DNA from 4 places in the Chryseobacterium capnotolerans genome. Region 1 is predicted to be linked to each of the others. Evidence: riboswitches for the same ligand, from Rfam matches in the RefSeq annotation. Region 1 holds a riboswitch; each other region holds the start of a gene.

What was found. Region 1 has a riboswitch for cobalamin ahead of H5J24_RS04045 (TonB-dependent receptor plug domain-containing protein). Riboswitches for the same ligand answer to the same signal wherever they lie in the genome.
Region 2: it holds a riboswitch for cobalamin, as region 1 does, so the genes downstream of both, prpB (methylisocitrate lyase) here and H5J24_RS04045 (TonB-dependent receptor plug domain-containing protein) in region 1, are expected to answer to the same signal.
Region 3: it holds a riboswitch for cobalamin, as region 1 does, so the genes downstream of both, metE (5-methyltetrahydropteroyltriglutamate--homocysteine S-methyltransferase) here and H5J24_RS04045 (TonB-dependent receptor plug domain-containing protein) in region 1, are expected to answer to the same signal.
Region 4: it holds a riboswitch for cobalamin, as region 1 does, so the genes downstream of both, H5J24_RS15235 (hypothetical protein) here and H5J24_RS04045 (TonB-dependent receptor plug domain-containing protein) in region 1, are expected to answer to the same signal.

The regions. Positions count from the first base shown of each region.
Region 1 covers NZ_CP065589.1:858,101-865,616, forward strand. Annotated here, with positions in the region: gene H5J24_RS04040 (T9SS type A sorting domain-containing protein) at 1-1,077, shown strand, start outside; cobalamin riboswitch at 1,329-1,506, shown strand; gene H5J24_RS04045 (TonB-dependent receptor plug domain-containing protein) at 1,539-3,371, shown strand; gene H5J24_RS04050 (DUF5074 domain-containing protein) at 3,388-4,272, shown strand; gene H5J24_RS04055 (hypothetical protein) at 4,272-4,451, shown strand; gene H5J24_RS04060 (CCA tRNA nucleotidyltransferase) at 4,612-6,033, opposite strand; gene H5J24_RS04065 (nuclear transport factor 2 family protein) at 6,068-6,412, opposite strand; gene H5J24_RS04070 (L-threonylcarbamoyladenylate synthase) at 6,521-7,069, opposite strand; gene H5J24_RS04075 (IS4 family transposase) at 7,301-7,516, shown strand, end outside.
Region 2 covers NZ_CP065589.1:1,331,311-1,338,826, reverse strand. Annotated here, with positions in the region: gene H5J24_RS06195 (DUF4280 domain-containing protein) at 1-39, opposite strand, end outside; gene H5J24_RS06190 (hypothetical protein) at 72-1,202, opposite strand; gene H5J24_RS25500 (hypothetical protein) at 1,398-1,529, shown strand; gene H5J24_RS06185 (DUF6796 family protein) at 1,750-2,475, opposite strand; gene H5J24_RS06180 (helix-turn-helix domain-containing protein) at 2,680-3,678, shown strand; cobalamin riboswitch at 4,022-4,216, shown strand; gene prpB (methylisocitrate lyase) at 4,661-5,572, shown strand; gene prpC (bifunctional 2-methylcitrate synthase/citrate synthase) at 5,559-6,713, shown strand; gene H5J24_RS06165 (bifunctional 2-methylcitrate dehydratase/aconitate hydratase) at 6,750-7,516, shown strand, end outside.
Region 3 covers NZ_CP065589.1:2,042,250-2,049,765, forward strand. Annotated here, with positions in the region: gene H5J24_RS09715 (RNA polymerase sigma factor) at 31-600, shown strand; gene H5J24_RS09720 (anti-sigma factor) at 607-1,431, shown strand; gene metE (5-methyltetrahydropteroyltriglutamate--homocysteine S-methyltransferase) at 1,539-3,842, opposite strand; gene H5J24_RS25550 (hypothetical protein) at 3,905-4,033, shown strand; cobalamin riboswitch at 4,018-4,203, opposite strand; gene H5J24_RS09730 (Lrp/AsnC family transcriptional regulator) at 4,393-4,854, shown strand; gene H5J24_RS09735 (bacteriocin-like protein) at 4,980-5,264, opposite strand; gene H5J24_RS09740 (XRE family transcriptional regulator) at 5,702-6,493, shown strand; partial or broken gene H5J24_RS09745 (alkaline phosphatase) at 6,599-7,516, opposite strand, start outside.
Region 4 covers NZ_CP065589.1:3,190,075-3,197,590, forward strand. Annotated here, with positions in the region: gene H5J24_RS15215 (S9 family peptidase) at 1-868, shown strand, start outside; gene H5J24_RS15220 (GxxExxY protein) at 909-1,286, shown strand; gene tpiA (triose-phosphate isomerase) at 1,425-2,183, shown strand; gene H5J24_RS15230 (esterase-like activity of phytase family protein) at 2,381-3,646, opposite strand; cobalamin riboswitch at 3,884-4,075, shown strand; gene H5J24_RS15235 (hypothetical protein) at 4,141-4,923, shown strand; gene H5J24_RS15240 (T9SS type A sorting domain-containing protein) at 4,869-5,255, shown strand; gene clpP (ATP-dependent Clp endopeptidase proteolytic subunit ClpP) at 5,457-6,140, opposite strand; gene dnaG (DNA primase) at 6,253-7,516, opposite strand, start outside.

The DNA of each region.
Region 1 (7,516 bases):
ACTGTAGTTTCTAACGATGGAAATACAATTGCATCATCAATTACGAATGCATCAACAGGCTTTAATGAAATTTCAATTTATGATGTACTTACCTCAACATGGACAAACAAAGGCGGCCTTGTTCCTACCGGTTGGGACGGAAGTGTGAGCTCCACATGGGGAATGTCTCCCAATGGAAACACTATTGTAGGCCTAGGCTGGCTTACTGCAGCAAATGCCCATGCTGTAAAATGGGATCAGACAAACGGAGTGGTAGACCTGGGAAGTATGGTAAGCGGAAGAAGCTCAAGAGCGAATGCCATAAGTGCAGATGGTGCTGTGGTAGTAGGATGGCAGGACGAACCCACAGGAACCAGAAGTGGTGCAAAATGGATAGATGGGGTGGAAAGTTTCATTACAGATAGCAACGGAAATAATGTAGGAGAAGCAGGAGCAGTTTCTGCTGATGGAAATACAATAATTGGTTCAGCAAACCCGAACCCATATGTTTGGAAAGCAGCTACCGGAGTGACTTATATTACACATCCCAATGCTTCATTCTCTTTTAAAGGAGGGGCCACCGGTGTTTCCGGAGATGGAACAAAGGTTATTGGATTTTACAGGGCATTTGGAGCACCGCCGATGTCGGGAGAAGGTTTTATCTGGACAGAAACAGATGGCCGTGTTAACCTTAATGACTATGCAACAAGCTTAGGAATTAATACCAATGGAGTAACTATGGGACTTCCTTTGGCGATTTCTCAGGATGGGAAAAAAATAGCAGGAACGGGAATGAATGCTTCGAATCAAATGGTGGCATTTTATCTTGATCTTACAGAATATTTATCAGTGAGTGATGTTTCAAAAGATAAAAATACAATGGGGATTTATCCTAATCCGGTAGCTGATATTTTATATATAAAAGAAACAGTAAATATCGAAAAAGCAGAAATTTATAATATGGTAGGGCAAAAAGTAAAATCGTATACAGCTGTGGAACATCAGATTGATGTATCATCTTTGCCAAAAGGGAATTATATCGTACAGCTTTCAGAGAAAGGAGGCAAGCAGCAGAATTACAAATTCATTAAGAAATAAAATTCAGCAAATTTTAATAATAGTTATATCATTGAACGGCTGTTTTCAATAGCGAAAGCAGCTGTTTTTTTATGAATCATTGAAGAGGGATGTTGGAAATTTTATCAGAGTATGCACACGATAAAAGAGATAGTTTTTAAAGGGGATTACTATCGCTATTTTGTTGATATATATACTTTACTACTTTTCAACTCCTATCTTCTTTGTTTTCAGCTACAACATCCATTTTTTGTCTAATACATTTAAAAAGCTATCTTTGCAAAAATTTTGGTTTCCAGTATATTGGAATGAAAAGGGAATTGGGTGTAACTCCCAAACTGTCCCCGCAACTGTAGATCGCAATACCAATTTCTGTACTCAGCCACTGTATAAAAACGGGAAGGCACAGAAAGCGAAAGTCAGGAGACCTGCCAGAATAATAATCAAAAAACATATTGCTTTCGGTGGAAAAGTAGAAGGATATGGATATAAAAAGATCTCTGGTATTGTTTCTCTCATCTTATGGCTGCTTTCTTTTCGGACAGGAGAAAGCTGTAGATACTATTTATATATTTGACAGCCAGATGAATAAGGTGAAACAATTTCACCCTGTGAAAATTATTCATATTGAAGATGTAGAGAAAAACTCTGGCAATCTTTCAGAACTATTAAGGTTTCAATCTTCCATCTATATTAAGGAAAACGGACGTGGTGGAACAGCTTCACCATCATTTAGAGGAACTACCGCTCAACAGACTTCTTTTGTATGGAATGGAATTAGTATTAATTCTAATTTTCTGGGCCAGGGAGATGTAAACAATATTTCTCTTTTTGGATATGACCAAATCGGAATAAAAGCAGGTGGCGGAAGCGTTACTTATGGTTCCGGAGCTATTGGCGGAAGTATTCATTTGGATAATAGTCTTAGTTTTAATCAAGGTTTTCATGGAACCTTGTTTTCTGAAGCCGGATCTTTTAATACCCATAATAATTTTATTAAAGGTTCTTACAGTAATGATAAATTCAGCTTTAAAGCTTCCGGAAATTATTCTATCAGTGAGAATGCCTACGAGGTGAGTAAAGAACCCCGAAATTATATCAACCTTAACGGTGAGTATTACAATACAAATTTTAATATTTCAGCTGCTTACAAATTAGCTCCACACCATCAGATTTCATGGATTTCAGAGTTCTATAACGGGCAGCAGCATTTTCCAATTCTTTTTGAAACAGAAACAAAAACTAAATATCAGACTCAAAATGTAAGAAGTCTGGTTTCCTGGGATTGGAATAAAATCAGATTTAATAACTCTTTTAAAGCAGCTTATACAGAAGAAAATTTTCAATATTTTAATGATATAGACAGACCTAAATTAAGTAGTGGGACAGGAAAAAATTATATTCTAAAGAACGACTTCAATTATTTTCTTACCTCAAAGTGGAACTTCAATATTATTGGAGAATACCAGCTGAATAAAGGGGAAGGTTATGGATCCGGAATAGATCATATAAGCCGGAATATGGGTTCTGTGGCAGGATTAATAAGATATTTTCCTACCCCTGATTTGCGTCTTGAAGCCGGAATAAGACAGGATTTTGTGGGAGTGACTAAGTCGCCTCTTTTATTTTCTTTTTCAGGAAAATGGAATGCTTTAAGTTGGTATAATCTAGGTTTAAGCGTTTCGAGGAATTTCAGAGCTCCTTCTTTCAATGATTTGTATTGGAGACCTGGAGGAAATAAAGATCTAAAACCGGAAACTTCTTATCAGTTTGAATTGAGAAATCAGTTTAAAGCCGGAGATTTTAAAGCCTCACTGCTTCCTTATTATATGGATATCAGAGATATGATACGCTGGATTCCTAATTCATTAGGAATTTATACTCCTGTAAATACAGCTCATGTGAGGTCTTATGGAGTAGAAGCTCAGGCGGAGTTTACTAAAAAATTTGGAAATCACCTTTTACACACTGGTTTAGGATATGCGTACACCAATTCTCAGGATCTGGAACAGAAAAAACAACTGATGTATGTACCGTTCCATAAGTTTACCGGAAATATTGATTATCAGTACGAATTCATAAAGATATATGTTCAGGGATTGTTTACCGGACTTACTTACACAGATTCCAACGAAAAGAAAAGTGAGGCGCTGAAAGAATATTTTATAATGAACGCCGGAGTAAGTGCAACATTATTGAAAAATTATACTTTGGGTTTTAAAATCAATAATATTTTCAATCAGACTTATTATACCATGTTTGCTTATCCGCTGCCTGGAAGAAATTACAGTGTTAATTTAAATATCAACTTTTAAAAAAAATTTAATATATATGAATATCAAAAGAATTTTACCTCTTGCGTTTGCTTCAATGTTACTTTTTAATGTTTCATGTAGCAGTGATAATGATGTTGAAACAATAGAAACGAAAGTGAACTATACAAACGGAATACTTGTTTCTAATGAAGGAGGTTTTACAAAACCTACTTCTGACGTTACTTTTATTAGTAACAATCTGGGAACAGTTTATAATAATATTTATGCTAACAATAATAAAGGTGAAGCTTTTGGAAAAGTGCTTCAAACTATAGGCTTTAGTGGAGATAAAGCATATCTTGTTGCGAATATTCCTAACAAAATTGATATTGTCAACAGAACGACCTTTAAATTACAAACTACAGTAACGGAGAATCTTGATAATCCAAGATATATTGCATTTTCTGGAAGTAAATATTTTGTAACGAATAATAACTTTTCCGGTAAAAAGAAATTAAATGCTTATAATATTTCAGATAATACTTATGTTGGAAGCATAGAATTTCCTCGTTTAGCTGAGAAAGTGGTAGAAGCTGAAGGTAATATTATTGTACAGACCGATGGGGTAGGCTATGATGCTAGTTTTACTCAAGAACTTCCAACTGGGTATACGATCACTGTTGTAAACCCTTCTACAATGGTTAATCCTACCACAATTACATTACCTGCAAAAGGAATTATCAAAGATCTTATTGCTTATGAGGGAATTGCTTACGTATTAGTTGCTGATAAAGTAGATTCATACATTTATGAAATTAATTCCAAAACAGGAAGCTACACTACCACTACGCTTACCAGCATTCCTAATGTACAGAAATTGAGAGCTTATAATAATGAATTCTATTTTATTACCGATACCAAAAAATATATGAGAAGCCTATTGCTACAGGAGCTCCAATAATGCCTCTTGCAACAGCTACCGGGAATGTGTATGGGTTTGATGTTATTGATGGAAAGATATTTGCTGCGGAAGCAAACTTTACTACAGATGGTAAAGTGAATGTTTACGATGCATTAAGTGGTACTCTATTAAAAACCTTTACAGCGGGTGTTGGAACAAACGGGTTCTATAAAAACTAAAAATTGCGCTTCGGCGTATATAATATAATTTTTTATTTTTTCATCATTTGTGTTTTTTCCGGGCGGGTTCTTAGAACCCGCCCGGCTTTGATATATACCTCTTTAAAAACGTAAAAAAGCTGGATTACTCATCCAGCTTTACTTTTCTATATCGTGAAAATTAGTTTATTTTTAATCCCAGTTTTTCTGCTTCAGCAATCACAAATTTTGTTGCTTCTTCCTTTTCATTTGGGATTTCACCTTCAAGGATAGCTTCTTTTACTTTTTCCTTTAAAATACCGATTTCTCGGCCTGGCTGAAGGTTAAACATTTCCATAATTTCTTCTCCGGTAATAGGAGGCTGGAAATTTCTTACCTGATCTTTTTCTTCAACCTCTTTGATCTTCACTGCTACATATTCAAAATTTTTCTTGAATTTTTCCTGCTTTTTAGAGTTTTTAGTCGTAATGTCTGCCTTGCAAAGAGTAAACAGTTCTTCAAGGTCTTCTCCGGCATCAAATAAAAGCCTCCTTAATGCAGAATCTGAAGCATCATCCGTAATCAGGGCAATAGGTCTGGAAGAAAGTTTAACCATCTTCTGAACATATTTCATATCGCTTCCTAATGGCAGTTTTAATCTCTGAAAAAGCGTTTTTACCATCTTAGAACCTAAAAATTCATGTCCATGGAATGTCCATCCTGTACCTTCAACAAATTTTTTGGTAGGCGCTTTTCCTATATCATGAAGTAATGCAGCCCAACGCAGCCAAAGGTTATCGGTATTCACAGAAATATTATCCACTACCTCCAGGGTGTGATAGAAATTATCTTTGTGGGTTTGTCCTTCTACTTCTTCCACTCCTTTAAGTTCGATCAATTCAGGAATAACAAGCTTTAAAAGCCCTGTTTGTTCCATTAATTTTAATCCTACAGAAGGTTTTTCAGAAAGCATGATTTTGTTGAATTCTACCATGATTCTTTCCATAGAAACAATCTTGATTCTTTCCGCTTCCTGCCTGATAGCTTCTAAAGAATTCTCTTCAATCGTGAAGTTTAAAGTAGAGGCAAATCGTACCGCTCTCATCATTCTCAATGGATCATCAGAATAGGTTTGGGCAGGCTCTAGTGGGGTTCTTAAAATTTCTTTTTCCAGATCTTCAACCCCGTTGAACGGATCGATGAGTTCTCCAAAATTGTCTTTATTCAGAGAAATGGCCATCGCATTGATTGTGAAATCTCTCCTTTTCTGATCGTCTTCTAAAGTTCCGCCTTCTACTTCGGGCTTTCGGCTGTTTTCGGTATAGCTTTCCTTTCTGGCACCTACAAATTCCAGTTCAAGATCCTTATATTTAATCATCGCGGTTCCATAGGTTTTGAATACGGAAACTTTTAATTTGGGATCAATGTCCTGAGCTACATTCTGAGCCAGTTCAATACCGCTTTGTTCCGTCACAAAATCTATATCGGTAGATGCTTTTCTCTTCATCAGAAGATCACGAACATATCCACCGACAATATATACCGACTGGTTATTCCTTTCTGCGGCTTCAGAAATTATTTTAAAAAGTTTTAAATTCTTATTTTGAGTAAGATTAATTTTCATCGTTTATAATAGCGTCAATTAACAATGCCGGCCATTAGTCATAATGAGCGTACATTCTATTTATTTTTCCCTCTTCATTAAAAAACATAACTTCTACAGCATGTTTATCCATGATGGACTTATAAAATAATGCTACAGAATCTACTCCTGCTGTGGAATGAATCAGATCAAAATGCAGATCCGGAAACTTGTCCAATGCCTTTCTCCAGTATTCACGAACGGCTTCTTTACCTTTTAAAGAACTTTCCTTTCCTCCGGCAGCCATTGCAATCATAGGAGTTGTAATTTCAATATCATCAGAATAATGGGTGAGGATATCCTCTAAATCATGAGAGTTCCAGGTGTTTACCCACATTTTAGCGAATTCTTGATGATGCATAGCATGTATTTTATGAGTTGGATTTTGCAAAGATAGAATTAAAAAAAAGAAATCCTGCCGATATGAACTGACAAGACTCTAAAAAATAAGCAGATTACTACAGAATTTTTATTCTCTAAGGACTTTTATTCTGTTATCATTCCATATTTTGATCACCGAAGATCCTGAATATTTGGAAACTTTATCTCTGTCTTCCTCCACAGCATAATCCACAAGATTAATAATTTCCGAAGAAATATCTGAGAATTTCAACGGGCTTTTATCACCACTGAAATTAGCAGAAGTAGAAACTAAAGGCTTATTCAGCTTCGTGATTAATTTTTTACAAAAATCATTTTTTACCAATCTGATTCCGATGCTGCCATCTTCGGCTAGTAATTCTTTAGGTAATCCTCTTGGATTTTCATAAACAATAGTTACCGGTTTTTCACTTAAATCAATAATTTCCCAAGCCATTTCGGGAACATCCACCAAATCCTGAAGCCTTTTTTCAGATTCTACCAGAATAATCATGGATTTGTTTTTTTCACGTTTTTTGATATCAAAAATCTTATTGACAGCCTCTATATTGGTCGCGTCACAGCCAATTCCCCAAATGGTATCAGTAGGATATAGAATAGTTCCGCCGGATTTTAATATTTCAATAATAGGTTCCATATTTTTATTACATTCAAAATAAGGGATAAAGGTAAAAAATATATGAATTTTAGACAAAAAATGAGAGTAAAAAGGATTGTGTATTGATGTGTTTTTAGGTTTTGGCTAAAGCCAATGGATGATTTATAAAATTAAAGATGGGCTGAAGCCTAGTGATGGTCGGAAGATTTTTTCTTCCGATTTTCATTTTGGGTTACTTAAGTTTTATCTTTGATAAGTATACTTATTAATATGTCCATTTTTAGCGAGCACAAAATTTCAGTTTCCCAGTTGTTAAGCTTTATTCCTGAAGCCCTCTTATCTCATCTTTCAGCCAATACCAAAGTAGATCATTATTCTAAAGTACTTCAAGGCAGAAAGATGTTTTATCTTCTGTTATTTGCCATTACCAGCAATGAAAAATTAAGCCAGCGAACACTGGAAGACACATTTAAAGATCCTGTATTT
Region 2 (7,516 bases), 470 kb from region 1:
AAAGTGCTTGTCGCTGTGTGCTGATGAATTTTCTGACATATCATTGTGATTGATGGTTCTAAAAATAATAATTATCCTAATAACTTTTCTAATTCAAAAGTCATTGTCTTTTCATAATCAGCAATCTGGATATCAAATCTTGCTTTTATTTTTTGAATAGAAAAGTTCATAAAATCCAATGTATATGTAGCTGAATGATTAGCCTTTACTGATTTTGAATGTGGAATTATTTGCTCGTCATACTCCAAGTCTGTATAATACAATTCCGGAACCGTTCGATAATCTACGGATCTCCCTGTTTGTATTATCTCTACTAAATTGGAACTGCTTTGTGGTAAAATTTGGTGAACCATTTCCAGCCTGATAGGAGAGGCCGGAGCTAACCACGAAAATTCATCACGATATGATGCTGTAGTATCCTTTGAATGATAATTTGCTTTATAGAATTGATTGAAGATGAATTGTAAAGGTAATGTTTCTTTGAGACTATTATAGATAATCTGTGGAGTCATCATTTTGCTTTTCATCTGGTCAATATGAGAAGTGGCATAAGAGCCGGCGTAATATTGCTTTAATGTTTCAAGTTCAGTAGTAATATCCTTAACCTCTTTAATAGGATTTGCTTTAACAAAATTTCCAGATTTATCTATAATCAATGTTATCGGATAAACTATTTTTACAAAATCGGATGCCAGATTATTTATTTTCTCTTCAGGCTCCTCTTCATTTTTTTTGAAATTGTTCATTGTAAATTCTACATAATGTCCTTTTTCATCCTCCTTTATATATTTAAAGTGTAGTGTGTACGAATATTCACTTTGTTGAGTTCCATCATAGCTTTCAGTCTGTCTCACCTCATAATTCCCGTCAATTAATTCTATATTGAAGGAGATTTTCCCCATTGGAAGTAGGTAACATAAGCTTTCTCCGGATTTTCGTATTTGCTCATTTATTTTTCGTATTTCGTCTGAGTTGGGTACATTTAGTTTCTGCAAAAATCTTAAAGTTCCTTCTTCAGGAATAAGGTCTAAGTAGCTACATCTTGAGTTGTGGTATTCACGAAGATATTTAGGATTTTCAAGAGTTAATTCCCATGAAATACTTTCCAGTGTTTCTCCTTGTTTTACAAAATAGATGTCCTGTTTCAAGGAAGAGGTAATTCCCATGGGAGAACCACCCGAATTTGGGATATTTTTTTTCATAATATAGGATGTGTTTTTTGATGATAATTCCTGAAAGTTAGAAATATTATTTTATTTTAATTCAATTCTTTTCATAAATTTTAAAAAGTGTAGTACTTCTACGACTATTCATTTAAAAAGATTTTAAAATTAAAAAAAACAGATTCATACATCCCTTAATAATGAATTGTATTTTTTTTCATATTTGTAAAAAAAATGATGCAAAAAGACAAATTATGTACAATAAGAAAGCAAAAAGATTATACACAACAACAGATCGCCGATGCTATTGCAACTGAAGAGATTGAAGACAATGGATGGGAAATTTTGAATTATAGAGTTTATTAAGAGAGTGGGGTAAAATTGAAGGAGAAAATATGAGAGAAGACTTTAGTAATTTATTTGATGCAAATGAATATATAAAATTAAATAATATCAAAATCATCAAATAGAAATGAAAGCAGCAGTTTATTTCAATTATGCAAAAACGACAAGTAAATAAACGGGTATAAAAAAATTGAGCACTAAAAAAGTGCTCAATTCGTGGTGTAGTATATATAGATTGTTATTAGTTCTGCTGTTCTCTGTTAAGTTTCTTTCTGAAAAGTAACAGTAGTGAGCTGAAGAATGTCAGATAAGCAATATTGAATATCGCTCCCCCAACCCATCCTGAATATGGCAATGGTAAAAGACCTTTAATCGGAATGATAAACAGAGTCAGGACAAATGGAGTCAATAAAGCCATCCATCTTGGCAACAATGTTTTATTTAAAAGAATACACACTGCAAATGAAATCCATCCAATGGCTAATACTCCAATAGCCGCTCCCCAGGCTATGTTAAGCATTTTCATAAAACCCCGGCCTGTTTCCAAAAGATATGGATGAGCCACCGGATCTGTATGATAGATTGCTTTATAGATTTCGCCTACATAGAAGAAACCTGCATGGCCTAAAGGAGACAACACCGCCCCAACCAATAAGATCCAGTAAACAGCTACCGAATACCATTTTCCGGTATCTTTAAAAAACTGGAAAACCAGCCATGTTGCCGGAAGCAGCAAAGGTCCTGTGAGTGCTCCGATTAAAGCTCCAAACATTAATCCTGGTGTTGAGCCTTCCAGCATCAAAGTAGCAAATTCAACATTCACCTGATCGGCATAGGTCTTTGAGAATAATGGATAATCAGCAGGATTCGGGTCAAAGCCGGCTACGAAAACATCACCGATAATCCAACATATAGATACCATAATAGCTGCTGCAAAACACCAATTTACTTTACTTGAATATTTCATAATTTAAAATCATTTTTTACTTTCACTTTCTTCATTATCTCTATTTTTCATGCTTTTGCGTATGGTAAAATAAATATTATTAAGAATCATTCTAAATAATTATTTATATTTGTGCAAAGCTAATCGGTAATACAGCTCATACAGGTATGTAGAAGGGAGTAAAAAGTCCGTAAAAAGGAGATTTCTAATTAAAATAAAAGCATAATGACAGTAAGAATCTATGATGATAAAATTGGAGGTACCCTCATTGAAAGAAAGTATCCTGATGTTTTTTTTCTGAATGACGGGGAAATCACAGAGTGTATTACGTCTCTGAAACCTCCTTATGGAAATGGTTTTTATCATGAGATCTGCTTTGAGAATGTTCACATTGGCTTTGGAAATGTCTCCCTTGAAAATAAAGTATTACTCTATTTTGAAGCTGACTTTGAGAGCGTTGAAATGCATTTTTCATTAAAAGGAAAAAGCGCTGCCCTTTCAGAAAATTTCAACAATAAAGTGTGTTTTGAAAGCTATCAGCACAATATCATTTATGCCCATCAGATGTCTGGCCAGATGGAATTCGACGGACATGAAATGCAGATCCTGGAAGTCAATTTAGCGCCCGCTTTTTTTAAAAAATTTCTTCCTGAAGACTCTGACCTGTTCAATACTTTCAGAAATGCTATTGAAAAACAACACTCATGTCTTATCAATCCGGACCATTGCAGGATCAACCTGGAAATGTATCAGGTACTAAACGACATCATCCATTGCGACAGAAAAGGGATTTTTAAAAGGATTTATCTTGAAGCTAAGGTTGCTGAACTCCTTCTGTTACAACTGGAACAGCTTTTTAAAAACGAATCTTCCCCCTCATCTCTTCCTAAAAAAGATGAAGATAAAATATATGCTGTGAGAGATTTTATTGTCAATAATCTCAGCACAACCTGTTCATTAATTGATCTTGCCCATCAGGTAGGTACGAATGAATTTACATTGAAAAAGGGCTTTAAAGAACTATTTGGAACTACTGTTTTCAATTTCTGGAACGACATGAAAATGGAAGAAGCGAAAAAAATGTTGCTTGAAGGACACTTGAACATCAATGAAATTTCCGATATTATCGGATATAAAAACCCAAGGCATTTTTCTTCAGCATTTAAGAGAAAGTACAATTTAATTCCAAGTAAACTTAAGAACACTAATGGAATAAGCAGCTAAATTCATTGATAATTCCAACTCATATTTGCTGATTCTCACCTCATCAAAATTTAAAATTTTCACTCTGGATTATATAGGCTTAATTGCTCTATTTTTAAATAACGAAAATTACTATAAAAGCACACCCTTTATTTTATTTCATTTAACATTGAGGCACATTTGTTAATGATTTGGTAATAATAAAACACTGTAAAAAGACTGATTTTTATCATATCGCCAAAAAACAAACCCCTACAAACAAAACATTATCAACTCATTACTGAAAATTAATTATTGTTTGCATAAAATATTTTGCCGTTCTCATAAAATGTCTATATTTACCACCAAGGAGTTCTTAACACCTTCTTTATCAACCGAAATTGGTAACACTTAGCTGTGTATTAAAAGGGAATCGTGTGCAAATCACGAACTGTCGCGCAACTGTAAGTAACAATAAAAAGGTTTTTATCAAATTCATATCCACTGTATGCTGCGGTATATGGGAAGGATGATAAAAACTGTTACAAGTCAGGAGACCTGCCTATTTCGAATTGACGATGCTTTCGCGATTTGAAGCTTATAGTCAGGTATGATACGGTATGGATAATGATATGATAACATAGTTTATCAACTTGTATTATTTTTTGAGATAGAGAGTAGCAGAACAGCAGGTTCTTCTATGAATCTACAGCTCACCCGTGTCCCCTTTCCATAATTTTTCTTTCTCACAAAAGACATCGTGAAGTTTACAAGAGCTTTTTATAGGGTTTAATCTATGTAAAAAGTTTAAAAATGTACCAAGCCAATCACAATTATGTATCCATGAGCAACAGATTTATGACAGTAGAAGTCTCATTCTGTGAAATTTCGAAAAGTTCTCTGTCTTCATGCTCATCAACAACTTATCTGATTTCTTCTGATCATTTTCTTTTTATCACCCAACAGCAGCTTAGCAACCCTTCTTTCTTATCACACAAATTTCAACTAAACCATAAATATTACAATGACTAAAAATGAAAACTGGAAGTCTACTGGTGCACAATTCCGGGAGGCCATGCAAAAAGAAAGTCCTCTTCAGATTGTAGGAGCCATCAATGCCAATCATGCATTACTGGCCAAACAAGCTGGCTTCAATGCCATTTATCTTTCAGGAGGCGGGGTTGCTGCCGGGTCTTTAGGAGTTCCGGATTTAGGAATCACTACACTGGAGGATGTGCTGATTGATATTCAAAGAATCACCAACGTTTGTGATCTACCTTTATTGGTAGATGTGGACACAGGATTTGGTCCGTCAGCATTCAACATCGCAAGAACAGTAAAATCATTGATCAAAGCAGGCGCAGCAGCTCTGCATATTGAGGATCAGGTAGGTGCAAAACGTTGCGGACACCGCCCGGGAAAAGAAATCGTAAGCAAAGGGGAAATGGTAGACCGATTAAAGGCTGCAGCTGATGCTCGTACAGACGAAAGCTTTGTAATCGGAGCCCGTACAGACGCTTTTGCGAATGAAGGGCTGGAAAAAACATTGGAAAGAGCCATTGCCTATAAGGAAGCTGGTGCTGATTTCATCTTCGCAGAAGCAGTTCCTGACCTAAGCTTTTATCAAAAATTTGTAGATGCTACAGGAATTCCTGTGCTAGCCAATATCACCGAGTTTGGAATGATTGATTTGTATACTGTTGATGAGCTAAAAGCCGCAGGTGTAGGATTGATCCTCTATCCTCTTTCAGCATTCCGTGCTGCGAATAAAGCAGCTTTGAATGTCTATGAACATATTCGTAAAGATGGAACTCAGGCCCATGTATTAGACACCATGCAGACCAGAGAAGAACTCTACCAAAGCATTGGATATCATGATTATGAACAAAAATTAGATAACCTTTTTAAACAAAATATTAGTAATGTCAACGAATAGCGAACCAACATTCAAGCCTAAGAAGAGCGTAGCCCTTTCAGGAGTAGCAGCAGGGAATACAGCCCTTTGCAGTGTAGGAAAAAGTGGAAATGATCTCCACTACAGAGGATATGACATCCTGGATCTGGCTGAAAAAGCAGAATTTGAAGAAGTAGCTTATCTTTTAATCTACGGTCAGCTGCCTACCGGAGCTCAGTTGAAAAATTATAAAGCCAAATTAAAATCTCTTCGAGGACTTCCGCATTCTGTAAGAAATATTTTAAAAAGTATTCCGGCAGCAGCGCATCCGATGGACGTGATGAGGTCTATGGTATCTGCTATTGGCAGTATTCAGCCTGAAAAAGATGATCACAATGTAGCCGGAGCAAGAGATATTGCAGATAAATTATTAGCTTCATTCAGTTCCGGACTTTTATACTGGTACCACTATACCCACAATGGTAAAGAAATCAATGTAGAAACAGACGACGATACTATTGGCGGACATTTCCTTAATCTGTTACATGGTAAAAAAGCTCCCGATTCCTGGGTAAAAGCTATGGAAATATCGCTTAACCTGTATGCTGAACATGAATTTAATGCCTCTACATTCACGGCTCGTGTTATTGCCGGAACTTCTTCAGATTTTTATTCATGTATTACAGGAGCCATTGGAGCTTTAAGAGGGCCAAAACACGGTGGTGCCAATGAAGTGGCATTCGAAATCCAGAGCCGTTACAATTCACCTGATGAAGCTGAAGCAGATATCCGTCAGCGTATTGCCAATAAGGAAGTGATTATCGGATTCGGACATCCGGTTTACACGATTTCGGATCCTAGAAACGTAGTGATTAAAAAAGTAGCTAAGCAACTTTCTGAGGAAGCCGGAGATATGCTGTTGTATAATATTGCTGAAAGACTGGAAACCATTATGTGGGAAGAAAAGAAAATGTTCCCGAATCTGGATTGGTTTTCCGCAGTATCTTATCATCTAATGGGAGTACCTACTCTTATGTTTACTCCATTATTCGTTATTTCCAGAGTCACAGGATGGAGCGCTCACATTATTGAACAGAGACAGGATGGAAAAATCATCCGCCCAAGTGCCAATTATACAGGCCCTGAAAATAAGGAATACGTTTCTCTACAAGACAGAAAATAAACAAATTATCATTAATAATAAAACTATAAAACAAAGATGTCATCACACATTTCAAATGAAAGACCCCAACCGGATAAAGTATTAACAGATATTGCAGATTATGTATTGAACTATGAGATCAAAAATGATCTGGCTTGGAAAACAGCCCATTATTGTCTTCTCGACACCATCGGATGTGGATTGGAAGCTTTAACTTACCCAGCGTGTACAAAACTTTTAGGTCCTGTCGTAAAGGGAACAGTGGTTCCTAACGGAGCAAAAGTTCCGGGTACACAGTTCCAGCTGGATCCTATTCAGGCTGCATTCAATATTGGAACTATTATCCGTTGGCTGGATTTCAATGATACCTGGCTGGCGGCTGAATGGGGACATCCATCAGATAATCTTGGCGGAATTTTAGCCACAGCAGACTGGTTATCAAGAACCAATATTGCAGAAGGAAAATCGCCTTTAAAAATGAAGCAGGTATTGGAAGCCATGATTATGGCCCATGAGATTCAAGGGGTAATGGCATTGGAAAACTCTTTTAATAAGGTAGGTTTAGATCACGTATTATTGGTAAAACTGGCTTCTACCGCTGTTGTAGGAAAGCTGATTGGTTTAACGCGTGAAGAGATCATCAATGCAGTATCACTAGCTTTTGTAGACGGACAATCTTTAAGAACCTACCGTCACGCTCCCAATACAGGTTCCCGTAAATCCTGGGCTGCCGGAGATGCAACATCCAGAGCAGTACGTTTAGCATTGATCGCTAAAACAGGAGAAATGGGTTACCCATCTGTATTAACAGCAAAAACATGGGG
Region 3 (7,516 bases), 1.2 Mb from region 1:
TTATTGGATATTTGTTTTATTTTATTACATTTGGATAGAAAAATAATTACTATTAAAACAACCTATTCTGAAGAAGAACTTATCGTTTTACTAAAAGAAAGAAACGAAAATGGTTTTCATTATCTGTATGACCACTATTCCGGTGCGTTGTATGGTATTGTTCTTCGTATTGTTCAGTCTAAAGAATACACTGAAGAAGTCATTCAGGATGTTTTTGTTAAAATATGGAATTCTATTCATCAATATGATGCCTCTAAAGGAAGGTTTTATACTTGGATGATTAATATTGCACGCAATACTGCTATCGATTATCTAAAATCTAAAGGATTCCAGAACGAACTTAAAAACCAATCACTTCCCGATTTCGTATATAACACTACAGAGCTTTCAACGGTCAACAACTCATCAGACTATATTGGGTTTAACAACGTGCTTGAGAATCTGGAAGTGGACAAACAAGAACTTATTAATCTTGCTTATTATCAGGGATATACCCAACATGAAATATCCGAGAAACTGAAGATACCGCTGGGAACGGTAAAAACGAAGATGCGAAATGCATTGATGAAATTAAAAGATTTGCTAAAAGACTATCAATAAATTAAATTGAACACTAAAGAATACATATCGTCCGGAATTATAGAATCTTATATTCTAGGCCATGCTTCTCCTGAGGAAGCGGGGATTTTGGAGTGTGTGATGAAGAATAATGCTGAAGTAAAAGCTGCTTTTGAAGAGGCACAAATAACTTTGGAACATCTTGCTACAGCTCAGGCTGTAACACCTCCAAGTGATCTGAAATCTAAAATCTGGAATAAAATTCAACAGGAACAGTCTCCTGTTGTGGACGTAAAACCGTCCATTTCTATAGAGACTCAGGAAACTAATGATGACAGAGATATCAAAAATCCGGAACAGATACAAGGGAAAATAAACTGGAAAGCTTTTGCCGTTGCAGCATCTGCTTTATTCCTTATCAGTATTGCCGGGAATCTATTTTGGATGAATAGTCAGTCTGCAACAAAACAAGAAATGACAAAATTGGCAGCAGAAAAACAATCTCAGGATGCTGCTATGGAAAAGATGGATAGAAAACTGGGTATGTTTTCCAATCCTGATATGCAAATGGTGATGCTCAAAGGAGTAGAAAAGCACCAGGATGCCAAGGCCATGGTTTTCTGGGATAAAAAAACAAAAAAAGTGTATCTTAATGGTGAACATCTTCCTAAAGCACCAACGGGAATGCAATACCAGCTTTGGGCTCTTGAAGATGGAAAACCGGTAAATGCAGGTATGTATACTGAAGACAAAGACAGTAAGACTGCTTTGGCTACCATTTCAAAAGCACAGGCTTTTGCTATTACTCTTGAAAAACAAGGCGGAAGCCCGGTTCCTACTATGGAAAATATGTACGTAATGGGAGGAATCTAAAGGTAATAACAGATTGAATTTGTGAATGTTTTCACGCTTGAAATAATTTTAAAAAATAAAAGCATCCGAGGCGGATGCTTTTTGATTTTCTATGCGGGTGAAATATTTTAAGAGGCATATTCTAAAGATGCTTCTTTAGCAGCAGCAACCATAGCAATTAAAGCCTTTTCCGTTTCTTCCCAATGTCTGGTTTTTAAACCACAATCCGGATTGACCCAAAGTTGATTCGAAGGAATGACATCCTGAGCCTTTTTCAGCAGTTCAATCATTTCTTCCTTGGAAGGAACTCTTGGTGAATGAATATCATACACACCCGGACCGATCTCATTAGGATATTTGAAGTCTGCGAAAGCATGTAAAAGTTCCATTTGAGACCTTGAACATTCTATTGTAATCACATCAGCATCCATATCTGCAATGTTTTTAATGATATCATTAAATTCTGAATAACACATATGGGTATGGATTTGGGTAGCATCTTCTACTCCACTTGCTGAGATTTTAAATGCTTCTACTGCCCATTTCAGATAATTTTGCCAGTCTGTTTTTCTCAATGGTAGCCCTTCACGAATAGCAGGTTCATCAATCTGAATAATTCTGATCCCTGCTTTTTCAAGATCCTGAACTTCATCACGGATTGCCAGGGCAATTTGTTTACAGGTTTCGGAACGAGGCTGATCGTCACGTACAAATGACCATTGTAAAATAGTTACAGGCCCTGTCAGCATTCCTTTTACCCATTGATTGGTTTGAGACTGCGCATACTGAGACCAGTATACAGTCATTGGCTCAGGCCTGGAAACATCTCCAAAAATGATCGGTGGTTTTACGCAACGGCTTCCGTAGCTTTGTACCCAGCCGTTTTTAGTAAAAGTAAATCCTTGCAATTGCTCTCCAAAATATTCCACCATATCATTACGCTCGTATTCTCCGTGAACCAGAACATCAATTCCGATGTCTTCCTGCCAGCGGATGGTTCTCTGGGTTTCCTCTTTTAATAAAGTATCATATTGTTCTGCAGTTAGTTCTCCTTTTTTGAATTTGGCTCTCCAGGTTCTTACTTCGGCAGTCTGTGGAAATGATCCGATGGTTGTTGTTGGAAATAATGGAAGCTGTAATGCCTTTTGTTGTGCTTCCTTACGGATACTGAATGGGTTTTTCCTCTGTGAGTCCTTCTCTGTTACAGAGCTTGCTCTTTGTTTTACGCTTTCATTATGGATCAGCGAAGATGTTCTTCTATCTGAAGCCGCTTTTTTGTTATCCTCAAAATCCTGTAGAATAGCTGGGTCTGAAGTTCCTGCAGCGAGCTCTTTAAGTGTTACTACCTCTTTTACCTTTTGTTTAGCAAAAGAAAGCCAGTTTTTAATTTCGGTATGAAGACCGTTTTCAACATCTAAATCACATGGTGAGTGCAGCAAAGAACATGACGGAGCGATGAAAACTCTTTCAGATCCCAGTTTTTCAGTTGCTTTTTTAATAAAGGACAAAGATTTTTCATAATCATTTTTCCAGATGTTTCTTCCATCTACAACTCCTATTGATAAGCTCAGGCTCTCAGGAATAGAATTGAGAACGTCTTCAAGCTGTTCAGGATTTCTTGCCAGATCAATATGCAGAACATTTACAGGAAGTGAAGAAGCAAGAGACGCATTGTTCTTTAAGCCTTCAAAATAAGTGGTTACAATAAACTTAAGCTTTGGAAACAATCTTCTAAGTTCAGCATAGACAAAAGTATAAGCTTCTTTTGCTTTTTCAGTAAGGTCTAAGGCTAAGAAAGGTTCATCAAACTGAATCCATTCAGCACCCTGGTTTTGTAGTTTTGATAAGATCTCAATATAAACAGGAAGAAGATGATGGGCAAGATCCAGCTTATCAAATCCTTCTTCTTTTTCCTTTCCTAAAAGTAAATAAGAAACCAGACCAATAATTACAGGTTTTGCATTAATTCCTGCCTGCTTAGCCCCTGCAAATTCATTGAATATTTTATCTGAGGTAAGTTTAAATTGCTGGTTTTTATAAAATTCAGGAACAATATAATGGTAATTGGTATCAAACCATTTAGTCATTTCCATAGCGGTGATATCCAATCCTTCTTTCTGATAGCCTCTTGCCATCGCAAAATAAAGATCCAGTTCAGAATTGTTCTTTTTAAGCGCTACTTCATGATATCGTGTAGGAATAGCTCCTACCACCAGGCTCATATCCAATACCTGATCGTAATAAGAGAAATCATTACACGGAATAAGGTCTATCCCTGCTTCTTTCTGTAGATTCCAGTTTTGGCTGCAGATGGTTCTTCCTGCTGTAAGAAGTTCTTCCAAAACGATTTTACCTGACCAATACTGTTCGCAGGCCTTTTTAAGTTCTCTTTTGCTACCAATACGCGGATAGCCCAGAATGTGAGTTTGCATTTTTACAAATTTTAGATTACACTTATTTTCAATGCTCTTTGAAATGCTTCGGAATGCTTTGTATGGATAAGAAAATGTTTGAAATCATTGATATAGACAGATTGTACAATTCTCCCAAGGGAAAATGTACTGCCAATATCATCTGTATGACCCAAAAGCTTCAAACCGCGAAAGCATCGTCCATTCAGTAAAGGCAGGTCTCCTGACTTGTAACGGTTTCCGTCATCCTTCCCGCTTTTGGCAGTGGATATCCAAGGACAGAAACCTTTGGTGTGTTACTTACAGTTGCGCGACAGCTCGTGATTCTCACACGATTCCCTATTAATCTACCTTAAGTAAAACCTTTCCTGTTTGATGAAGATTGTAAAGAACGAATCTATTATCAATAATAAGTTTAATAATAGATTTTAATTTTGTGTAAAATTATTAAAACAGAATATATAATCAATTATGTAGGATTTATTCGGTTAAAATTGCTTTTATATTCTTTTTTTAAAGAATATAATTCTGTAAATTTGACTGATTTTAAACCCTAAAAGAATAATATTCTGTGGAACAACTAGATGATAAGGATATAAAACTGCTGAAACTGCTTCAGAATAATGCAAAACTAACCGTTAAAGAACTTGCTAAGGAAATTAACCTGTCTCCTTCACCTGTTTTTGAGAGAGTAAAAAGGCTTGAACAGGAAGGTTTTGTGAAGAGATATGCGGCAGTACTGGATGCTGAAAAGCTTAACCGTGGATTTACGGTATTCTGCCAGATTAAATTAAAGATTCATGACCGTTCTGTGGGCTATGATTTTGTAAAAGAAATTATGGAAATTTCGGAAGTGGCAGAATGCTACAATATTTCCGGCGATTTTGATTTCCTGCTGAAAGTTCAGGTTCGGGATATGAAACATTATCAGGACTTTGTGTTCAATAAGCTTGGATCTGTAGATTCTATCGGCAGTACCCACAGTACATTTGTAATGGCTGAAGTCAAGAATAATCATGGGTTGACTTTATAGAACTGCTTTTATTGAAAATGATCAGGTTTCAAAAATCTGTTAGGTTTAATATGCTTTATTCAGGAAATATAAAAGCCGCTCTTTTCAGAGCGGCATACTTTTTTAACTTTTAATGGAGCTGCTGATTAGCAAGTAGAACCACACTCTAATAATTTGATGTGGATTACACCATTAACTACACACTGTGTTTGGCATAAAGCGTTTCCTACAACGGTACCTACACCGCCGATAACACCACCTACTGTAGAACCTACACCGCCGATAACACCACCAACGATAGTACCTACTCCTCCGACAACGCCACCAACAACGCCACCTAGACCTCCTAATAAGTTTCCGATTGGATCAAGTAATCCTTCTCCTGAAATAGATTTTAGTTCGTTTCTGTCTAGTTTTTTGAAATTTTTCATGATTAAAATTTTATATGATTAATACATCACAAATATATGATAAATAATAATAAACTCATATTGTTTTCAAAAAAATAATTAAACATTTTTATTATTTAATATTTCGTTAATATAAATGTATAATAATATGAAAATCGTTTTTATCTTGTATCTGTTTGATTTACTAAATTTTAAAAAACATATTTCAAATTTTAAATATTGGAGTTAATATTTTAAAGGTAAATGAAGTTTTTTATGGTTAATATTTAAAATTTGTTAAAATGAGGTTTTAGAGAGTAAAATCTAACGATAAAACAGGAAAAAATAAGGGTGTTATTAACCCGTTTTCACCGCTTTAGTTAAGAAATTATAAAATTCTCCAAATTTTATGGTAAAAGGCCTTTCTATTATTGATAAGAGAAGGCAAAATTCGTATTTTTGTGGACATACTTCTATCAATGTCAATTTTTTCAAATAATATACGCTCTCTAAGAGCCAAGAGAAAACTTTCTCAACAAAATGTAGCTGATGACCTTACGATATCCCGGGTGAGATATTCTAAATATGAGAATGGGATTTCAGAACCTCCTATTGAGCTTCTAATCAAAATTTCAAAGTATTTTCACGTCAGTATAGATCTTTTATTGTCTGTAGATCTTCAGAAATATTCAACAGAAGATATGCTGAAACTTCCGGACAATAGAATTGTTCTTCCTGTAGCAGTGGATGATCTTGGCAATGATACCATAGAAATTATTCCTCAGAAAGCCTCTATGGGGTATTTGGAAGGATATAGTGATGTTGGATATATTGAAAGTCTCCAGCGTATTGCCCTGCCCTTTTTGAATAATGGAAAATACAGAGCATTTCCGGCAGACGGAGACTCAATGCCGCCATTCAGAAACGGTTCTTATATTGTAGGAAAATATGTAGAGGGAATTGATGAATTGAAACCGGGAAAAACTTATGTTTTCATTACCCAAAATGATGGGATTACTTATAAGCGTTTTAAAGAAAATAAAGGAAATGCGATTTGTGTAACTGCGGATAATTCTTTCTATGAACCTTATGATATTCCGTTTGAGGATATTGTAGAGATCTGGCAATATGCTTCAGGTATTTTCCCGGAAGATTTTGAACCGGGAGATTATGAAAGTTACAATTTCAAAGAAATGTTCAGGGAGTTGAGACAGGATATCAAAGAATTGGATAAAAAGGTTTCTACACGCCGTAGAAAGTCTTCACAATAAAAACGGGATATTACATTTCGCGGTACAAAATAAACAGGCTCTCCAAATGATTTGAAGAGCCTGTTTTAAAACCAAATAAAAATATGATATGAAAACACGTTTTGTTTATAAAGGAACTGCATTCAGCATAAGGTGATGCAGGTCCGTATTTTTAATGTAAGGCTGTAACAACTGGCTTCCAGGTCCATAAGCAGCTACTTCTGCATAATCTCCTGAGTGATCCATACTGATCCAGCCTACAGCATTCCTACTTTTTTGAATTTCTGAATACAGTTTGAACGGTAATTTTTTATAATTATAAAGTCCTTCTTCTTTTTCAAGCCCATTGTAAAAACTTTGCAAATGTTTGGCTTCATCATCACTTAAAACAAGCTTGTTAGCTTCAAATATCCAGTCTTTAATATCTTTAGCAGAATGATCTTTATGAATTTTATTCAGAATATATTCATTGGTATACTGATAGTTTGAAATGCTATTGAAATTCTTAGTGGCATCAGCTCCATAAATGGTTCCTGGATTGGCATTTCCGTGATCTGTAGTGATAATGACTAAAGTATTTCCATCTTTTTCAGCAAAGTCCATTACGGTCTTTACAGCTTCATCAAATGCCAGCTGATCATGAAGCAATGCGGCTATATCATTGGCATGAGCGGCCCAGTCTACTTTCCCGCCTTCTATCTGAAGAACAAAACCTTCCGGATGTTCTTTCATCTGTTCAATAGCAGCATCTGCCATCTCTGCTAAAGTAGGGGTAGTCTTTAATTCAGGAAGATGGGCTCTGTCAATACTGTAAGGCAAAGCTCCTGTAGTGAAGATTCCTAAAACTTTCTCTCCCTTTTTAATTGTTTTCAGATCTGATCGATCTTTAAGAATCTGATAATTCTTTTTCTATAGGCAGAATAGAGATCTTTTTGATCTTCTCTTTTTAATGGATTAAAAAACTCATCTCCTCCTCCCATCAGAACATCTATTCCCAGCTCTGCATACATTTCAGCAATTTGGGGCTCAGCATTTCTTTTTGAG
Region 4 (7,516 bases), 2.3 Mb from region 1:
AAAAACGGGTAAAAGAAATCTTTTGAAGCAACAGGAAGTTCTGGGTGGCTACAACAAAGATCTTTATACAACGGAAAGACTTTTTGCTACTGCAAAAGACGGAACCCAGATTCCAATATCTATTGTTTACAAAAAAGGATTGAAAAAAGAAGGAAACAATCCACTTCTTCTTTATGCTTACGGTTCGTACGGAAGTTCTATGGATGCTACATTCAGCAGCACAAGACTGAGTCTTCTGGATAGAGGTTTTGCCTATGCTATTGCTCACATCCGTGGCGGTCAGGAAATGGGAAGACAATGGTATGAAGACGGGAAAATGATGAAAAAGAAAAACACATTTACCGATTTCATTGATGCCGGAGAATATCTTGTGAAAGAAAAATATACATCACCTAAACATTTATATGCTCAGGGCGGAAGTGCCGGAGGACTTTTAATGGGGGCTATCGCGAATATGAGCCCTAGCCTTTGGAATGGTGTTATTTCTCAGGTTCCTTTTGTAGACGTTGTCAATACCATGCTTGACACCAGCATTCCTTTGACAACCAACGAATATGATGAATGGGGTAATCCTAACAATAAGGAGGCTTATTTCTATATGAAATCTTATTCTCCTTACGAAAATATTGAAAAGAAAAACTATCCGAATCTATTGGTAACAACAGGACTGCATGATTCTCAGGTTCAGTATTTTGAACCTGCTAAATGGGTAGCCAAACTGAGAGATATGAAAACGGATAAAAACGTATTATTATTAAAAACAGACATGGACTATGGCCATGGTGGAGCTTCCGGAAGGTTTGATTATCTGAAGGATCTGGCTTTGGTGTATGCTTTCATGTTTAAATTGGAAGGGATCAATAAATAAAGCTCTCGCAGATTTTGCAGATAGCGCAGATTGATACTTTATGACAGAAAATGAAATTTCATATATTGTACGAAAGTCTGTTTTCAAGGTTTATAATCAGCTAGGTCCTGGTTTACTGGAATCTGTGTATCAAAAAATTCTCATCTACGAATTAGAAGAAAATGGATTGAGCGTTAAATCTGAAGTTTTACTTCCTGTTTATTATGACAATAAAAAATTTGATATCAATTTTAAAATTGACATTTTAGTGGAAGATAAAGTTATTTTAGAATTAAAATCTGTAAAAGAGCTTGATAATGTTTATTATAAACAATTATATACTTATTTGAGATTGTCTGACAAGAAACTGGGACTATTAATTAACTTTAATACAACCAATATTTTAGATAATATAAAAAGAGTGGTCAATAATCTGTAAAGATCTATTACGACTACATTAATCTGCTAAATCAAACTAATCTGCGAGAGAAAAAATAAAGCACGCAGATTTTGCAGATAACGCAGATGTAAACTGTGAGTTTAATTAAAAAGTAAAATAAATCAATATATAAATCTTATGAGAAGAAAAATAGTTGCAGGCAACTGGAAAATGAACAAAAATGTAATTGATGCACAACAATTAATGATTCAATTGCTAAGCTATAAAAACAATAATGCAACGAACTGTGAGGTTTGGATTGCTCCACCATCTTTATATTTAATGATGGCTAAAGATATCTTTGAAAAGGATGAGATCGGAGTATTCTCTCAGGATATGAGTGAGCACGAAAGCGGTGCCTACACAGGAGAAATCTCTGCTGATATGTTGGAGTCTATAGACGCAACAGGTTCTTTGATCGGACACTCTGAAAGAAGACAATATCACGGAGAAACAGATTCTCACTGCAACAGAAAAGTAAAATTAGCTTTAGATAAAGGTCTTACTCCAATCTATTGTAACGGAGAAACTCTTGATCAAAGAAAAGCAGGACAGCACCTTGAGGTAGTAAAAAACCAAACTGAAGTAGCCCTTTTCACGCTTTCTGCTGAAGAGATCAAAAAAGTTGTAATCGCTTACGAACCGGTTTGGGCTATCGGAACAGGAGAAACAGCAAGTCCAGAGCAAGCTCAGGAAATTCACGCACACATCAGAAACATCATTGCTTCTAAATACGGGCAAGAGGTTGCTAATGAGGTTTCTATCCTTTACGGAGGTTCTGTGAAACCTGATAATGCGAAGGAAATCTTCTCTCAGCCTGATATTGACGGAGGTCTTATCGGAGGTGCTGCTTTGAAATTAGAGGATTTCTCTAAGATTATTGAGGCTTTCAACTAATATTGAGACGAATAATATACATATAAAAGCCCCTGAAATTTATTTTCAGGGGCTTTTTATTATAGGTTTTGGCTAAAGTCAATGGATATTAATTTCTCATTTAAATGGACTAAAGCCCATTTCTATTGAACCATTCAAATGATATACAATAAAAAACGGCGGAATAAATTCCGCCGTTTTCCGTTAAAAAAATCTAATTATTGAATATCGACTATATACATAGTTCCTTTGTCAACCTTCCCGGTTTTAGGAAGGATTTTAGCTTTTGGGTTTCCGCTTCCGTCGTCTACTACTCCAAAATCATCATCATTGAAAACAGCCAGTTTATTATTTCCTAAATAAACAATTCCTTCAAATTTATCATGTTCATAACCAAGCTTTGCAACAAGGTCTACAGCTAATTTTTTAGTCACAGGCTTAATTCCTGCGTTGGTAAGCTCATCCCAGGTACATTGCTCCAAAGCTTTTCCATTTACTTTCATTCCGTCTACGGCCGCAAGATCAGTTCCGGTTACATCTGTTGCATCACTTAGGTTGATTCTGTATACCTTTTTAATTCCACCCTGTGTTCCGAAGTTACCATCTCTTTCAATAACAAGGAATTCATTATTCCCCAATGCTGTAATATCACAAACCGAATCAGAAGCTCCGCCATCCTGTTTATAAATATATTGTTTCGTTTGCCCTGTAATAATATCGAAAGTTACAATTCTGGTTAAAGTCGTATTAGTTGCCAAAGCTTTTGAAGGAACCAACATCATCGATTGCATTGTTCCTACCAATGTTTTTCCGTCTGGAGTAATGCAAAGCCCTTCCATTCCTCTGTTCGCTCTTCTTTTTGCTAAAACAGCGGGTAATTTTCTAGTTCCTGTATTTACACCCATTGGGCTTATCCTTTCCATCTCCACTCCATCTGCATTGTAATGAACTATATGTGGACCATATTCATCAGAAACCCAGAATGTACCATCAGGTGCCGCTACAATGCTTTCACTGTCTAAACCATATTTATCCGTACCCAACTCATTTCCTGCTTCATCATAGGCTACTTCACCCGTGCTTCCCATTCCTAAAGGGTTTGGAAGCCCTGTGATAGGCTGACCGGATGGGTTTTTAAGTTTAATATATTTAATCACTTCCACCTTTCCTTCAGCATTAATTTTAAAATGCATAATAGTAGGCGTAAAATTAGGTGCTAAAAACTTCTTCCCGCTCTTATAATCGGTATTGGGGCCACGGTCTGTAATAACATAAAACTCACCTTTTCTTGTGGGATGAGCTGCCGCTCCGGATCCGAATCCACCATTAATGACATCTACTCCATTTATTGTTGCCAGTTTTGAAAATGGAAACTCCTGCGGAAGTTTAGAATAATTAATATCTGGATTATTCATATTGTTGTCATCATCTTTGCATGACCACAATGCAGCCATCATCAAAGCAGATAATAGTATTCTTTTCATAGTAACTTTTATGGCGCGAAAGTATAAATTGATTGTAAACTGATCTTGAATACAATGATAATTGTATTTTAACAATAGAATACTAAGATGAATTCAATATAAACAATGAAATACCCTATTTGATTCGGGAAATCAAAAACAAAGTAGCAATTCATTATCAATCAACAAAATCCATCATCAGAAAACACTGAAACCTGATCTATAATTCACAAAACAGATATCAAAATTTATATGATATATTTGCACCGTTTTTAAGGTTGAACACTGTTCACAATAGGGAATCAAGTGAGAATATTATTTAAATCTTGAGCTGTACCCGCAACTGTAAGCTGTTTTACCTATAGCTATTAATAATACCACTGGGCTAGGATCCGGGAAGGTTGGCTATAGGATGCGAGCCAGGAGACCTGCCTTAAATACACATTTAGTTTCAGGCTGAAGATCATCCTGTAGATAAATAAGTTTCGGGAATAAAACTTTAATTTAATTATATTATGAGAAAAATCTATCTTTTTTTCTTACTGCTTTGTACGCAGTTTTTCTTTGCCCAGTTTACAGAAAACGACATTAAGTTTTGGGTGGGAACCGGTTCTAAAAAGGCTTATTTCATTGCTGATTTCAATGATAATAATACTCCTAAATCTTATGCATGGGGCTATCGTTTTGATGATGATAATTTAACAGCCGAAGACATGATCAATGCGATTGTGGCTGCAGAACCTAAAATAGAGGCTGACATTCCTTCAGGATTTCTACACAGTTTCAAATATAATCACCATACTCCAAGTACTGATGATTACTGGATTACCTGGACCGGGTCAACTGCCGGAAATATGTCCAATCAAAATAATGGTGTAGGGTATACGGCTTTAACAGACGGGCTGTGGTTTGGCATTACTTATGGTCTTGATTTCATCGACACACCACCATCAACTCCGGTACCAGCCTACAGTTCTCAATGGTACACCTTATCCCAAATCACCAATTGGATAGGAACAGGAAACAATAAAAGCCTTGTTGTTGTAGATTTCGGAACCAATAATTCAAGTGGAAAAGCTAATTCCTTCGTTTTTGGAATTCAATATAACGGCAGTATCACAGCGGAACAAGCTCTACAGCTTATCCAGTCACAGGCTGCTTATTTCAATTTTACTTCCAACAATAATCAGGTTTCCAGTTTATCATTAAATACGTTCTCTGGAAACACCTCTGGAACAGAAAGATGGAAGTTATATGCCGGAAAAGACCTTTCAAGCTGGCAAAAAAGACTGATCTGAGTCAGATCCAATTAAGTAACAATACATGGCTGGGATTAAGCTTTGGAGAAAGAAGTCCTTTCACTCCTACTGAAGCAAATAATGCGACATTGTCTGTTGCCTCTGTATATAAGAAAGCATCATTCAACATTTATCCTAATCCAACAAGTGATTTCATTCAGATTGAAACTTCTGAAAATATCAGAGAGATTAATATCTATTCTTCTTTGGGACAAAAAGTAATGGCTTCACAGGAAACAAAAATTAATGTTAAGTCTTTAAAATCCGGGGTCTATTGGGTTGAGATTAAGACCAAAAGTGGTTCTACGGTGCATAAGATTGTGAAGAAGTAAGAAAGGGGAATGATTGAACCACCCCGTCAAATCTTCGATTTGACACCCCTTCGGAGGAGGGGAATTATCACGTCTTCAATTGTTATTTTCTTCGTAATAGTAATTCACTATGAAATATATAATAAAAATTCGTGCAGCGGTGGCTAAAACAAAAAACGCATCCCGATTGGGATGCGTTTTTCATGATGATTATACAATCAATTATTTTTTCTCTGCTCTTTGAAGAACTTCATCTACCATTCCGTAGCTCTTAGCTTCTTCAGAAGTCATCCAGTAATCTCTGTCAGAAGATTTCTCAACCCATTCGTAAGTTTGTCCTGAATGGTGAGCGATGATGTCATAAAGCTCCTGCTTTAACTTCAACATCTCTCTTAAGTTGATCTCCATATCAGAAGCTACTCCCTGAGCACCTCCTGAAGGCTGGTGAATCATTACTCTTGAGTGCTTCAGCGCAGAACGCTTTCCTTTTTCTCCGGCAACCAACAATACAGCTCCCATTGAAGCAGCCATCCCCGTACAGATTGTTGCTACATCAGGTTTAATGATCTGCATGGTGTCATAAATACCTAATCCTGCATATACGCTACCACCAGGAGAATTGATATAGATCTGAATATCTTTAGAAGGGTCTGCACTTTCTAAGAATAGAAGCTGAGCAGTAACGATATTCGCTACCTGATCGTCAATTCCTGTTCCAAGGAAGATAATTCTGTCCATCATCAAACGGGAGAAAACGTCCATCTGAGCAACGTTTAATCTTCTTTCTTCCATGATGTACGGAGTTAAGTTCGTTGGGCCATACATTCCCATATACTGATCGGTAGCCAAACCGTTGTTTCCTAAATGTTTTACAGAGAAATCTCTGAATTCCTTTTTAATGTCCATATTTGTATTATGTATTATTTTAATAATATTTTCGATGTTTAAATTACAATATTTATTCCTAAAATTTTATAGGACTTTTTGTCATAGAATACTGACTCCTTTTGTCTTTAAACTATCTTTTTCTATTGACATAGATTCCTTTAATCGGGGAATATTCAATAATATTACTTAATCTGATAGAAGCTTGTTTCAGCAGAGTGATTTTTTTAATCAGCTCATAATATTTTACTTCATCAGTGCTGCTGTATTGGTCCAGTTCCTTCGCTGTTTCTGTAATCAGATAATCAATATATCTGTATTTGTGCAGTAAAACATCCCCTTGAATCTGATCTGCAACTTTATCTCCATAATTAGGCGGATAAATATTTCTTGATGCCCAGTTTTCCAGTTCGTCCAGCGGCATCAAAGCATCTACAACCTTTGTCGTAATGTCTTCATCCATAAAAGATACAAAAAAGTTTCCACTTCTCAACTCATCTTTCTGAATCCCCTCTTTTACCTGGTTGATAATGATCTCATTTTCTTTGACTAAAAATGTATACTGCTCTTCTTCAAAATGATGGAGAATTTCTTCAATAACTGTAATCTGATATTCTTCGTTGTTCTCATTTTTTCTTTTCAATACAACGTCACCAAACATCAGCATGTGATCCACCAACTTATTCTCCATAAACAGAACATCAAACAAAAAAGGATCTTCTTTTTCCTGATCCAAAGGAACGATCTCCAACTTTGGAGCTGCTTTTTCCTTCTGTTGTTGCTGAACATGATGAGTTTGATTCTGGGTAATCTGTTTTTGAACATCCAGCTCATTGAAAAGACTCTGCTCAGAAAGACCGAATTTATTGGAAACCTCCTTCAGATACACCTCTCTTTTCAGTGCGTTTTGTACGAAGGAAACCGATTTTACAATGTCACGGATGGCCTCAGCCTTTTTGATAGGATCATTTCCAACATCCCGTAACAGAATCTCCGCTTTAAAGTCGATGAAATCCATCGCTTCATTTTCAATGTATTTTTCAACATATTCCTGCGGATGTTTTCTGGCAAAGGAATCCGGGTCATCACCATCAGGGAAAAGCAGGACACGAATGTTCATACCTTCTGTCAGAAGCATATCAATACTTCGGAAACTGGCTTTGATACCAGCATTGTCTCCGTCGAAGAGAATGGTTACATTTTCTGTAAGCCTCTTAATTAGTTTGATTTGCTCAGTGGTAAGGGAAGTTCCTGAACTCGCTACAACGTTTTCAATTCCGGACATGTGAAGGGAAATCACATCCATATATCCTTCCACCAAAAGACAGCCATTCTTTCTTGAAATAGCCTGCTTGCTTTGGTTCAATCCATAAAGAACATTGGATTTATGATAGATC